Maricaulis maris: one gene and its partner. The protein of the gene in region 1 interacts with the protein of each later gene in a pairwise test. Links are inferred from orthologs where the notes say so. Each region holds a gene or a part of one and is shown in the gene's direction. Other genes may lie near its edges. The genes, in order: AAA969_RS00610 and AAA969_RS07520.

Region 1 (6,760 bases):
GCCGGACGCTTGCCGTCGACCAGCAGGCCGGAGAAAGCCGTTTCCAGTGTATCCAGAATGGCCTCGATGACCGCACGGTCCTCATCGAACAATTTGACGAACTCGCCGTCGAGCCGGGCGCGAACGGCAGCCAGGTCACGTCCCGGCCGTGCCCCGCGCAGGGCCTCGGCCTCGAACTTGGCCAACACGGTATGGGCCTGCCCGCGGCGATAGCCGGCCCGGAACAGGGGCGACCCCCAAAGCGCCGTCAGCGCAACGACACTCCCGCAATCCGTGGCGGCATCGAGCACGCGCGTCAGGAAGGCGCCGGCTGGCGTCTCCGATAGGGCGGCCCCTCCGGAATCATCAAGCCGCACCCCGAAGCGCACCATCTCGGCCGAGACGCGGCGCGCCAGCATCCGGTCCGGCGTGACCAGGATGGCCGTCTCGTCGGGCGTCTCGAGCGTTTCACGGAGCATCAGGGCACAGGCCCGCGCCTCGCTGATCTCGTCCGGCGCCTCGACCAGGCTGAGCCCCTCCATGCCCTCGGAGAAGAAGGTTTCGCCAAAGCGCTCCTTCAGGGCCGCAATACGCTTGAGCCAGGCATCGGTCGTGTCGGCTGGTCGCAAGGCCTCGGCGATCAGGCGCCGGCGGCGCTCGGCCGCATGGTCTTCGGCAGCCCCCGGCCAGGCCGGCAGGTCCTTGCGATCGACCCCGGCCTCCGCGAGGAAGGTTTTCATCGCCCATTGCGGGTGATCATCAGCGATCGAGTCCCAGGCGCTGTCATCGGCATCCCAGTCGACCCCGGGCAGAACCACGGCGCCATGCTCCAGACCGGCGATCACGCCCATCAGCTTGCGCGCCGCAGGGATCGAGCCGGTCGAGCCAACCGCGAGAACCGGATGGTCCGGCGCCTGCCGCGTCCAGCGCGCGACCAGCTCGTGCAGGACCAGCGAGCGTCGATGCGCGCCATCGGTCAAACCCAGCTCGGCCAGACGCGCGGGCCAGATATGCTGAACGATCTCGAGGAACTCGACCGCTTCGCGGCGATCCGCCGGCAGATAGGTGGTCACCGCCTCCTGAAGCGCCGAGAGGTCGCTGACATCCTCGGTCGCGAGATCATCAAGCAGCGCCGCCAGCGAGTCCGCCAGCGCCAGCGCACCGCCGACACCGATCGGTCGGGAGAGAGCCTTCTCCTTGGCGAGGATCAGCCGCGCCAACTCGTAGCGCCGGCGTTCCGGCGAGATCGCCGGAGCGGCCAGACCGGCCAGCTCACCCGGTTCGAAGGGCGGATCGTCGACATCGACATCGCCGATCGGCCGGATCAGCGGCAGCAGCGCCACCCCATTGCCGGCGAGGTCCGCGAAGACATCGCCGAGCGCCTTGGCCGCCCGCCGGGTCGGCGTGAGGATGAGCAGGCGCGTCAGGGCATCGGGGTCGGCGACCGCGTTGAACTCGTCGCGCAGCGTTGTGGCGATCTCACGCAGGAAGTCAGACTGTGGCGGCAGGGTGTAGACGCTGGGTCCGGGCGTATTGAACAGCCGGGCCGTCACCGCGCCAGCCGTGCTTCCGCGTCGGCCAGGGCGCCGGGATCACCGACATGCATCCAGAAGGCCGGCAGCACGACACCGTGCAGCCGCCCCCGCTCCGACAGATCACGCCAGACCTCCATCATCGAGAATCGGCTGACCGGTCGCCCGGCAAGAATGGCAGGATTGAGGATCTGCACACCGGCATAGGCATAGGGAGCGGCCGGCGCATCACCCCGGAAACGGACCCGGCCATTGCCCTCCAGAAAGGCATCGCCCGGGCCGTCAAAGCCGAGCGTGGCATTCATCGGAGCAAGGAGCAGCAGCGCATCCATCTGGTCCGGCTGCCATGCGGCGCGGAGACTGTCCAGCGAGGCGGCACCCGCCTCCTCCCAGATCGCGTCGATATTGCTGATGAAGACCGGATCGCTGCCCAGCTCCGGCAGCGCCTTGACGACACCGCCTCCGGTTTCGAGCACCGCACCGCGTTCGTCCGAGATTGTCACCGCGGGTGCACCGGTCCGGTCCGCAAGATGGGCTTCCATCATATCCGCGAAATGGTGGATATTGACCACGCAGCGCTCGACACCGGCCGCGGCATACCGGTCCAGCGCCCAGTCGAGCAGGGTCTTGCCCCCAACCTCAACCAGCGCTTTCGGGCGCTCATTGGTGATCGGACGCATCCGCGTTCCCAGGCCGGCGGCGAGCGCCATGGCGGTGCGGATCTCGATCATTTGTGCGCTTCCGCGAAGACCTGCGGGGCGTGGGATTTCACCCACATGTGAAGCGGCATCAGGGCCGGGTGCTGAAGATCGGCAACGAAGTGGCGCGCGACCCGCGGCAGCAGATCGAGATAGCGCTGCTTGCCATCGCGGACGGCCAGCCGGACAAAAATGCCGAGGATCTTGGCATTGCGCTGGGCACCGAGCACGGCATAGGCCGCGTCGAAGCCGGCGGCATCGGCGATCCCGGCCTGCTCGACAAAGCGCGCCTTGAGCGGCACCGCGAGCTTGCGCTCGACATTGCGGCGGGCATCCTCGAGCAGCGAGACGAGGTCGTAGGCAGGATGCCCCATCAGCGCGTCCTGGAAGTCGAGCAGGCCGATATTGGCCTCGCCATCCCGGTCCGGGAGATAGATCAGGTTCTCGGCGTGAAAGTCGCGCAAAACGAGACCCGGCGGACAATGATCGAGCCGCTTGAAGGCCCGCGCCCAGATCGCCTGCCAGTCGGCGCGAGCAGCGTCATCCAGTGTGACCCCGGCTTGCTTGGCCAGGAACCAGTCGAGAAAGAGGTCGGCTTCCGCCTGCAACGCCGTCGCGTCATAGCCCAGCAGCGGCCAGGATTGGCCGTCGCGCTCCACAGCGGCCGGGAAACTGGACCGGTAGATGGCCGCCAGAACATCAACGGCGCGTGCATAGAGCGTCCCCTCATGCAGATCGCCGGGCAGAAGACGGGCAATCAGGTCATCGCCGAGATCCTCCAGCAGGAGAAACCCCGCCTCGACATCGCTGGCGAGGATGGTCGGCGCTGAAAACCCGCGCTCGCACAGGGCGTCGGCGAGACCGGCAAAGGCGATCAGATTGGACCCGGCCAGCCGGGCCACCGCATTATAGCCCAGCGCCGCGCGCTCTTCCGGGCTGGCATCAGGCGGACAAACAGGCGCTTCGGCAGCGGCCGGCGCGTCCATCAACATGGCTCGCTCACCACCGCGCTCCCCGGCGCGCTCCAACCGGATATAGCGTCGCGTTGAGGCATCGCCCGGCAAGGGATGGTGCACAGCATCGGCCCAGCCGGCGGCCTCGAGGAAGGCCGTCATTGCGGCCTGGCGGTCAGATATCGTCAAGGCGTGTCTCCCACTCGCCAAACCCTGTTAAGCCAGCCCGCCGCGGCGTGTCCATGGCATCGCCCGCGCTTTCCCCGACCATTTCAAGCGTCACTTCGAGCCGGTCTTCCGGGACAAGGCCGAAGAGGCGGTCCGGCCATTCAATCAGAAGCGCCACTTCACCGAAGGCATCCTCCAGACCCAGCTCGTCAAGCTCGCCGGCCTCCTCGATCCGGTAGAGGTCGGCATGCCAAAGCTCTCCGTCGTCGAGGTCATAGGTCTGGATGATCGTGTAGGTCGGACTGGGCGCGTCCTCGACGCCGCACAATTCGCGGATGATGGTCCGGGCGAAGGTAGTCTTTCCGGCCCCGAGGTCGCCGGTCAGGAAGACCGTGTCGCCGGGCTGAAGCGCCCGGGCGAGCCGGAGGGCCAGTGCCTGCGTTGCCGCCAGATCGGGCAAGGAAACAGTGTTGGAATTACCCATGGATTGCGCTTAGCGAAGCCCGCCCGTCACGGCAAGCGGTGAGGCTGAATCTTGACTCGGCGGTGAACGCTGTTCATGTGCTCTGCATCCAACGGAGACTGGCATGCCGAAGATTACCTATATCGAGCACAACGGAACCGAACACGTTATCGACGTGGCCACCGGACTGACCGTGATGGAAGGCGCAGTGCGCAATCTGGTCCCGGGCATCGACGCGGATTGCGGCGGCGCCTGTGCCTGTGCCACCTGCCACGTCTATGTCGACCCGGCCTGGGCCGACAAGACGGGTTCGCGCGAGACGATGGAAGAGTCGATGCTCGACTTCGCCGAGGAGGTCCAGGAGACCTCGCGGCTGTCTTGCCAGATCAAGGTCGCCGACATGCTCGACGGCCTGATCGTTCGGATGCCGAAAAAACAGGGCTGAGGCCCACATTCGACGCTATCGCCAGAACGAGCGGGTGGCCGGCCTATTCGGCGCGGGCCCGGTCGCCGGCGAGGCGCGTCACGGCACGACTGGTGAGATCGAGCTCCGGCGGCACGGCAGAGCTGCGTGGCTCCCGCGGCAGATGGCAGGACACCAGCGTGCCCTGCTTCGGCTCCGACTGAAGCTCGACCCAGCCGCCATGCAGCTCGGCAATTTCCTTCACGAGGGACAGGCCGAGACCGGCGCCACCGCGTTCACCGCGGGCGAAGCGATCAAACACGCTGGCCTGTTTCTCCGGCGCGATGCCCTCGCCGTCATCCTTGACCCAGAGCGTGATGTCCTCGCCATTGCGGCGAGCGCCGATGGTGACGTCTCCGCCGGTCGCGACGTGGCGGATGGCGTTGGACAGAAGATTCATCGAGACCTGTTTCAGCCTGTTGCGGTCCGCCCGCAGCAAGCCAAGCCCGTCCTCGATATCAACCGTCAGCTTGATGGCGTGATGATCGGCGCGGGCCGCGACGAGGTCGGCGGCTTCGCGCGCCACGTCAGCGAGATCGACATCACCGAGTTCCAGCTCCAGTTGGCCGGCATCAATCGCGGCAACGTCCAGAATGTCATCAATCAGCTTGGCCAAATGCGCCGCCGCTGACTGGATGGCCGACATCGGGTCCTTCTGGCGTTCGGTCAGCTCGCCAGCGAAGCCTTGCGCCAGCATGTCGGCATAGCCGCCAATCGTGGTCAGCGGCGTGCGCAATTGGTAGCTCACATGCTCGACGAACTCGGTCTTGATCCGCTCCGAGGTCTCGAGCGCTTCGGCGCGCTCCCGCAGGGCTTCCTCGATGCGGCGACTATCGGTGACATCATCCCAGCAGATAAGGGTCGCGCCATCGGGCAAGGGACGCGTGAGATAGGTCAGGACACGGCCATCGGAGCGGCGCATTTCGCCGGTGACCTGCTTGCGCGCCTGCGGGCTGGGGTCAGTGACGCGGGCCTTGATATCGGTCCAGACCCGGTCATCCGTGAACAGGGCTGCGCAGGTTTCAGACACGGCATCGAAGTCCGGCTGCCCGTCCAGCTCATCGGCCTCGAAGCCCCACAGGTCCTCGAAGGCCGAGTTATTGAGCTGGAGGCGGCCATTGGCACCGAACACGGCCACCGCCTCGTGCAGCTTGTCGAGAGTCGCGCGCTGGACGTTGATCAGCGTGTTGTAACGGGCACGCAGGGCCAGCTCGTCGGTCTTGTCCTCGAAAATCAGCATGAGACCGCCCAGCGGGTGGCGCTGACGGGCGACCCGAAGTGTGCGCCCATCGGGCAGCGGCCAGAGCTCGTCCGGGGTCTCCTCGGTCGGCGGTGCGTCGTAACGCGCCAATTCCTCGGTCTTCCAGGCGCCGAAATCGGCCTGCTCGGGAAGCAGGCGCTTCTCACGCATCCGGTCGAGGAACTGGGCATGGCCCGGACGATCATTGAGCCAGGCATCATCCAGCTTGAACAGGTTCGAGAAGGCCTTGTTGTGAAAGTTCAGACGCTTGGATCGATCGAAGACCACGACCGCTTCGGCCATGTGGTTCAAGGTGTCGTCATGGGCGCGGCGGAAACGGGCGAGCGCGGCCTTGGCTTCCTCGCCATCGGTGACGTCGAGCGCAAAGCCGGCCGCGCCGCCGGACACCGGGAAAACCAGAAACTTCAGACCGCGACGCGAGCCGTCAATGACCACGATCCGCATGTCCTCGACCGGTTCTCCGGCCGTCGTTGCGCGCGCGGCGAGTTCGGTCATGGCCGCGTCCAGAAGCGTCTGCCTGTCGATCGTCGCATCGACCGTGTCGCCCTCGACGGCTTTGACATAGGCCTGGTTGGCCCACTCCATCCGGCCGGTCGCATTCATCCGCCAGGCCGGGACCGGGGCCCGGCCGAGCATGTCCAGGAAAGCCAGCGGGTCCTTGGAAACCAGGCGACGCGCCTCCTCGATCCGGCCACGCGCACCGGATTCCTCGAGACCGCGGATCGTTGCGTCCGACAGCCAGACCACAAGCTGTGTGCCGGCAGCGCGACCATCGACTTCAAGGAAGCGGCCGCTCGGCCCCAATATGGTGAGGGAGAAGGGCTGACCCTTCTGACTCAGCTCGTGAAAACGAAGGCGCAAGGTGGTTTCGTCACCACCGGCCGAGCGCGCCTCATAGTCAGCCAGGCCCTCCATCAGGATGCCGGCCGGATTAGGTCCGTCATTGGCTTCGGCAAATCGCAGGAGCGAGGCGAGCGCCACTGAGGATCCGAAGATGCGCGGTGCGCCCCAGCCGGTGTCGGTCTCGTCAACGGGCGGCTGGTCCCAGACCAGGACAAGGCCGGGGTGGGCTCCGAACACGCTGTCGGCCCGCGCGACCCGGTCTTCCAGTTCCGCGAGCTTGCGGCGCCAGATGAGCTGCGCGCCCCGCGCGCCAGAGGTCAGACGGAAGGCCCAGAGACCCACGGCAAGCGCAAACGCTACGGCGCCGATAGTGACGATGAGAGTCACGATCTGAAATGTC
Region 2 (6,613 bases), 1.5 Mb from region 1 along the record:
CGGCACGGTGAACGAGGTGGCCCGCATCAATGCGATTGCCAAGACGCAGGACGTCCCCGTTCTGCTGGATGGTTCCCAGTCCGCCGTCCACCTGCCGGTCGACGTTCAGGCGCTGGAATGCGACTTCTTTGTCTTTACCGGGCACAAGCTCTACGGACCGTCAGGCATTGGCGCGCTCTATGCCAAGGGCGACTGGCTCGACCGCCTGCCGCCTTACATGGGCGGCGGCGAGATGATCGCCGATGTCTTTGAAGACCATGTCACCTTTGCCGATGCCCCGAACAAGTTCGAGGCCGGCACGCCGGCGATTGCCGACGCCATCGGGCTTGGTGCCGCCATTCGCTGGCTGGAGCGCCACGACCGCATGGCGATCCTGGAGCATGAGCGCACCCTGCTTGATCGGGCGATGACCGGCCTGGCAGAGATTGACGGTCTGCGCGTCTTCGGGACGGCCCAGGAGAAGGGGGCTATCATCAGCTTTGCGCTGGAGGGGGCCCACCCCCACGATGTCGCACAAATCCTCGACAAGTACGGCGTTGCCGTGCGAGCCGGCCATCATTGCGCACAACCGCTCATGCGGCGATTGGGGGTCGGATCGACCGCCCGCGCCAGTTTTGCCATCTACAACACGATCGAAGAGGCCGATGCGTTTGTCGACGCATTGAAAAAGGCCCGTGACTTCCTCATCTAGGATCTATCATGACTGACCGAACCGACCGCGATGTGATCGACCTGTCTGCCCCGGCTGCGCCAGCGGCACCGGTTACCGAGGAGCCTGTGGCCAAGCCCGCCGACGGAACCGGCGCGATCCCGGCGGGCGAGCTTGCCCGTATTACGGATGATATCGTGACGGCGCTGAAGAGCGTCTACGATCCGGAAATTCCGGTCGACATCTATGAGCTCGGGCTGATCTACAAGGTCGACCTGGAAGACGATCGGACCCTGAAGGTGCAGATGTCGCTGACCGCTCCGGGTTGCCCGGTGGCTGGCGAGATGCCCGGCTGGGTTCAGGATGCTGTCGAGAAGGTCGATGGCGTCGAGAAGGCGCTGGTTGATCTGACCTTTGATCCCCCCTGGACACCCGACCGGATGTCCGACGAAGCGCGTCTCGCGCTCAACATGTTCTAGGAGGCCAATGTGGCTGTACGTGAACGTCCCAAGGCTGTGTCCCTGACCGAAGCCGCTGCCGATCGCGTCAAGGCGCTGATGGCGCAGCGTGGCGCCGGCTTCCTGCGCGTCGGGGTCAAGAATGGCGGCTGCGCCGGCATGGAATACGAGATGGCCTACGTGGAAGCGCCGGGGCCGCTGGATGAACGCGTGGAGGACCAGGGCGTGGAGATCGTCCTGGAGTCCAAGGCTCTGCTCTTCCTGCTTGGCACGCAGATCGATTATGAAATCTCCCCGTTGCACGCGAAATTCGTGTTCAACAATCCCAACCAGACCGATGCCTGCGGCTGCGGGGAAAGCGTGACCATCGTCCCGGTCAAGGAAGTCTGATCCGTTTTGAAGCTCATCATCTCGATCCCGTCACCCTATTCCCGCAAATGTCGCGTCATGGTGCGTGAGCTGGGGCTGGGTGAGCGGGTGGAGGAGGCTGAGTCCCATCCCTTTGATGATGACCCCGAACTGCTGAAAGCCAATCCGCTTGGCCGTGTTCCCTGCCTTATTCTCGATGATGGTCAGGCGCTGACCGAGAGCGCTGTGATTGCCGATTACCTGTGCGAGCAGGTTGGAAACCCCTGGCCCCGTGACTGGAACGACCGCCGGCTGGAAGCACTGGGCAATGGACTGCTTGATCTGTCCGTGGCCCGCCGCGTCGAAATGGTTCGCGACGAAGGGATCCAGTCTGCTTACTGGATTGGTCGGCGCGAGCGCGGGATCATGAGGGCGCTTGATCAGCTGGAAGCGGCCATTGGCACACTCGCCACGACGCTGGCGCAAGGACCGCTGACACTGGCCGTCGCGCTCTCCTATCTGGATTTCCGCTACCCCGAGAGCGATTGGCGAAGTGGTCGGCCCCGTCTGGCCTCGCTTTTGGAGGCTTGGGAGGAACGGCTCAGCTTCGCGCAAACCCGACCCGTCGGCTGAAGCAGACATGAAAAGGCCGCCTGCGAGGGCGGCCTGTTCGGTCGTTATGTGTCAGGTGGTGTCTCAGGCTGCGGCGCTGCGGGAGCGGTTGCGACCGTCATCGGTGGTCGTCCTGTTGCGGCCTTCGGTCTTGGACCGGTAGAGGTTCGTGTCAGAGCGTTCGATCAGGTCCTCGATCGACTCACCTTCCTGGTAGGTCGCGATGCCAAGCGATACGGTAATCGTACCAAGGTCCTCATTGGTGGACTTGCGCAGCAATTTCTTTGATTCGACCGTGCGCCGGATCTTTTCGGCGACCTGCTCAGCGACATTGGGTGCCGTGTTCGGCATCACAATGCCGAATTCCTCCCCGCCATAACGTGCCACGAGATGGTGCTCGCCCGCATGCCGGGTCAGGCAGCCGGCGACGAAGCGAATGATCTGGTCGCCGGTCTGGTGGCCCCAGGTGTCGTTGAAGCGCTTGAAGAAATCGATATCGCACAGGATCAGGCTGAGCGGCTGCTTCTTGGTCTCGGCATCGCGGCGGGCGCGACGCAAGGATTCGTCAAAACGCTTGCGGTTTGCGATGCCGGTGAGGGCATCGGTCATGGCTTCTTCGCGCACTTTTTCCAGGTGCGAGCGCAATTGCGTGACTTCATTGGATGTCGCTTGCAGGCGGTCTTCCAGAGCCTGGCTGCGGCGCTGCATCCGGGCGGTGGCAGAGACCAGACTTTCGACCAGGCGCTTCATTCCCGGTGCGTCCGGATTGGTGGTCGAGAGTTCGTTGCTGGCACCCTCAAGGGCCTTGCCATAAGCGGCGGTGTCGCGCTCGGCGGCTTCGAGGGTCTGCTGGACGGCGCCAAGCTCGCGGCACATCACGCCGCCGCTCTCCAGGATCGCATCCTGGATCGCCTTCCACTGGAAATACTGCTCGAACAGCTCGGCGTTAACGCTGTCGTTGAAACCCTCGCCTGACTCGATTTGAGCCTTCAGCGTCTCACACAGCTCCGGATTGGTGTCGCTGGCAAAGCAGATCCACACTGCATAGTTTTCAGGTGTCGGCGCGATGCCGAATTGTTCCATGAGATCCAGCGCCTTAAGCGCGAACTCACGTCCGTCTTTACCAAGCAGTCGACCGTTCACCAGAAATTCCTTTCCTGCGGAAGCGAATGACTTCGCCCTGCGGTGATTGGCAAGCTAAACCGCAAAGGGAAAGAAGTGGTAAAAATCGATCATACAGTATGAACAGGCACTGCATCGGGCCCGATCAGGGCGGTGTGATGGCTTAGCGAGCCATCACTTTCCGGCATTCATGAAGCCTGGAACATGGTCGCCAAACCCGACAACCGAACGGTCCTGGTCAGAGCCGCGCTCGCGTCTTTGACCGGGTTTGCGGTTGGATGGTCTTGGGCTGGCCGTACCGGAATCCCGTTGCTGAGGCGGCTTTGCAGCGGCCGGCTCGGGCGAGGTTGGTTCCGGTTTGCGGGCTTCGCGCGACTTGACGGGTCTTGGCTTGGCCTCGGCCTCAACAGCCGGGGCCGGAGCCGGGGTCGGCGCTGGAGACGCTGCCGGTGCCGCATCCTCTGTCGTCTGGGCGTCCGCAGAGCCGGGCTTGCGAGTGCGGCCGCCGGAACTGCGCTCGGAGCGGGCTCCGGAACGGGCCGATGTACCACGGGTCCGGCCGCCGGATGCGCCAGAATCCGGCGCAGCTTTCGCCGGTGCCTCGGAATTGACGCCGTCCAGGACGAGTTCCGGGATGTCTTCCTTGATCAGCTTCAGCACGGCGGCCAGGTTTTTCTCATCACCGGGTGCAAAGATTGTCACGGATTCCCCGGACTTGCCCGCCCGTCCGGTACGTCCGATGCGGTGGACATAATCGTCGGCGTGGTGCGGCATGTCGTAATTGAAGACATGGCTCACGTCCGGGATATCGAGCCCGCGTGCCGCGACATCACTGGCAACGAGGAAACGAAGGGTCCCCGCCTTGAAATCCGCCAGGGTCTGCGTGCGGGCTGATTGATCGAGATCGCCGTGGATCGGCGCAGCCGAGAAACCGTGGCGCTGGAGCGAGCGCGCGACGATGTCCACATCACGTTTGCGGTTCGAGAAGATAATGCCGTTCTTGACCTCTTCGCGGGACATGGCGGCGCGCAGGGCGTCCCGCTTGGCCTTTCCGGAATTGTCTTTCAGGCGGATCATCAGCTGCTTGATATTGACCGCCGTTTGCGCCGGGCGCGAGGTTTCCACGCGAACAGGGTCGCGCAGGAACCGATCGACCAGGCTCTGGATTTCCTTCGGCATTGTGGCCGAGAAGAAAAGGGTCTGACGGCGCGGAGGCGGCGGGATGAGCGAGAAGATTTTCTCGAGATCCGGGATGAAGCCCATGTCGAGCATGCGGTCGGCTTCATCAACCACCAGCATCTGGACACCGTTCATCAGCAGTTTGCCGCGCCCGAAATGGTCGAGCAGACGACCCGGGGTCGCGATCAGGACATCGGCGCCCTTGTTGAGGATTTCTTCTTGCGGGCCGAAGGCGACGCCGCCGATCAGCAAGGCCATCGAGAGCTTCTGACCTTTCGAATAGGTCTCGAAATTCTCGGCGCACTGGGCCGCCAGCTCGCGGGTCGGTGCAATGATGAGGGAGCGCGGCATGCGGGCCTTGGCGCGGCCACGTGACAGGCGCTCGATCAGGGGCAGGGTGAAGGACGCGGTCTTGCCGGTTCCCGTCTGCGCAATACCAAGCACGTCGCGTCCGGCAAGCGCCGGAGGAATGGCGCCGGCCTGGATCGGGGTCGGTTCGCTATAGCCAGCTTGTTCGATGGCTTCGAGTAGTTTTGGGCTCAGACCCAGTTCTGCGAACGTCATGGCGTCCTTTGGTTTGCATTAAAATCACGACGGCCGCGCCAGAGTGGCGCGGCCGCTTGGTGAGCGCAAAATACGGGGGACCTGCTGCAAGTCAACGCAACAAGGCTGATCCCTAGCGCCGATAGGCGTATGGCGTGTCGTCCGTGATATTGATGTAACGGTCCCGCAGGCGGGTCTGCCGCGAATCCATCTCGGTCGGCTCGCCATCGATCAGCACCGCGATCGGTGAGCTCATCACTTCCAGCGGATCACCGTCCCAGACCACGACGTCGCCGGCATAGCCGGTCGCCAAGGCCCCATAACGGTCTCCCACGCCATAGATTTCGGCGGGCGTGAGCGTGATCGAACGGAAAGCCTGGTCCCAGGCGACACCGTTGGCGACGGCATTGCCGGCATGCTGGGTGATCAGGCGGGCGTTGTAATAGCCGTCCGATGTCAGCGTGGTGTAGGCCACCGTCACGCCTGCGGCGTGAAGACGGCGGGCGCCATCCAGCGTCGCGGCGATCTCGTCGAAGGAGGCCGGCAGGTTGCGCAGCGGGTCAAGCATCACCGGGATCCCGGCTGCGGCCAGTTCATCGGCCACCATCCAGGCTTCAGCCCCGCCTTCGATGATGATCTGAACCGGAGCATTCTCCGCCTGGAAGCGGATGGCCCGGTGCAGGTCCACGGCGCGGTCGATATTGAGCACCAGCGGCACGCGGCCACGAACGACCGGCAGCAAGGCCTGGGCATCATAGCGGTTCAGCGCGTCGCCTTGATGATCCGCCGAGAACCGACCCGGATAGCCGCGGGCATCGCTGAAGGCGGCTTCCAGGAAGGCCCAGGCAGCAGGGCGGGAGCCGCCGGCAGTCGAGGCGCCGGACTGGCTGAGATCGGCGAACACGAAGCTGCCGCTCTGGAATACCGAGTTAGCGTCGCCGCCGGTCTCCACCAGTGCACCCTGGCCGGCAAAGATATTGTGGCCGGTCGAGGGATAGATGGCAGCCCGGGTGATTCCGCGCATGCGCGTCGAGGCAATGTGTGTGCCCATCGGATTGAAGCCGTCGCTGACGTCGAGGGCGACCGAGTAAGGCGAATCGTCGGCGCCTGCATCCGTGGTCGAACCCTCGAGCGCGACTTCAATGAGACCGATCTGGGTGTAGGGCGCGAACAGGCCCGGGGTGATCCATCCCCCATTGGCGTCGATGATTTCGGTGCCGTTGGGGATGCTCACATCGGTTCCGACCGCGACGATATTGCCGTCACGCACCAGGACGGTGCCGTTGGCAAGAATGCCCTGGTCGGAATTGGTGACGACCCGGCCATTGGTGACCGCGTAGCTCTGGGCGAGGCTGGGTGCTGTGCTGGCGAGTGCCAGGGCGAGCACGGGAAGAATGGTTTTCATTATTGGTCTCCCTCGCCGGGCTGGCCGAGCATGAAGTCACGCACCGGCTGCAGGCTTTCATCGCGGCGATCATAGCTCATGGCGCCATCGATCCAGACCTGGTCTGCCCGCGTGTAGGTGGAATAGGGATTGCCGGACCACAGCACGACGTCTGCGCGCAGGCCGGGCTGAAGGCTGCCGGTCTGATCGGCAATGCCAAGCGCCTGGGCCGGGTTGGACGAGAGCCATTGCCAGGCTTCGCCGTCGGATATCTCAAGCCCGGCGCGACGACCGTCACCCAACGCCTTTGCGACTTCC

The links.
Region 2: the proteins of AAA969_RS00610 (region 1) and AAA969_RS07520 interact in binary tests that used the Escherichia coli proteins (3 or more experiments, as listed by UniProt). The link is inferred for Maricaulis maris from one-to-one orthologs.

Annotation. Positions count from the first base shown.
Region 1 is NZ_AP027270.1:118,933-125,692, reverse strand. The notes cover bases 2,614-5,577. They hold AAA969_RS00610 (2Fe-2S iron-sulfur cluster-binding protein), read left to right. Parts: upstream 2,614-3,917; coding sequence 3,918-4,238; downstream 4,239-5,577. Other genes in these bases: AAA969_RS00605 (PAS domain-containing sensor histidine kinase), read right to left, coding at 4,282-5,577; tsaE (tRNA (adenosine(37)-N6)-threonylcarbamoyltransferase complex ATPase subunit type 1 TsaE), read right to left, coding at 3,338-3,814; AAA969_RS00620 (aminoglycoside phosphotransferase family protein), read right to left, coding at 2,614-3,351. In the rest of the region: double-strand break repair protein AddB, read right to left, coding at 1-1,532; AAA969_RS00625 (nucleotidyltransferase family protein), read right to left, coding at 1,529-2,242; more of AAA969_RS00620, read right to left, coding at 2,239-2,613; more of AAA969_RS00605, read right to left, coding at 5,578-6,760. UniProt on the Escherichia coli protein: Ferredoxin are iron-sulfur proteins that transfer electrons in a wide variety of metabolic reactions. Although the function of this ferredoxin is unknown it is probable that it has a role as a cellular electron transfer protein.
Region 2 is NZ_AP027270.1:1,608,132-1,614,744, reverse strand. The notes cover bases 1-2,817. They hold AAA969_RS07520 (HesB/IscA family protein), read left to right. Parts: upstream 1-1,137; coding sequence 1,138-1,497; downstream 1,498-2,817. Other genes in these bases: AAA969_RS07510 (GGDEF domain-containing protein), read right to left, coding at 2,152-2,817; AAA969_RS07515 (glutathione S-transferase N-terminal domain-containing protein), read left to right, coding at 1,504-2,088; AAA969_RS07525 (SUF system Fe-S cluster assembly protein), read left to right, coding at 700-1,128; AAA969_RS07530 (cysteine desulfurase), read left to right, coding at 1-691. Outside these bases: more of AAA969_RS07510, read right to left, coding at 2,818-3,210; AAA969_RS07505 (DEAD/DEAH box helicase), read right to left, coding at 3,364-4,932; AAA969_RS07500 (amidohydrolase family protein), read right to left, coding at 5,045-6,316; AAA969_RS07495 (amidohydrolase), read right to left, coding at 6,316-6,613. UniProt on the Escherichia coli protein: Is able to transfer iron-sulfur clusters to apo-ferredoxin. Multiple cycles of [2Fe2S] cluster formation and transfer are observed, suggesting that IscA acts catalytically.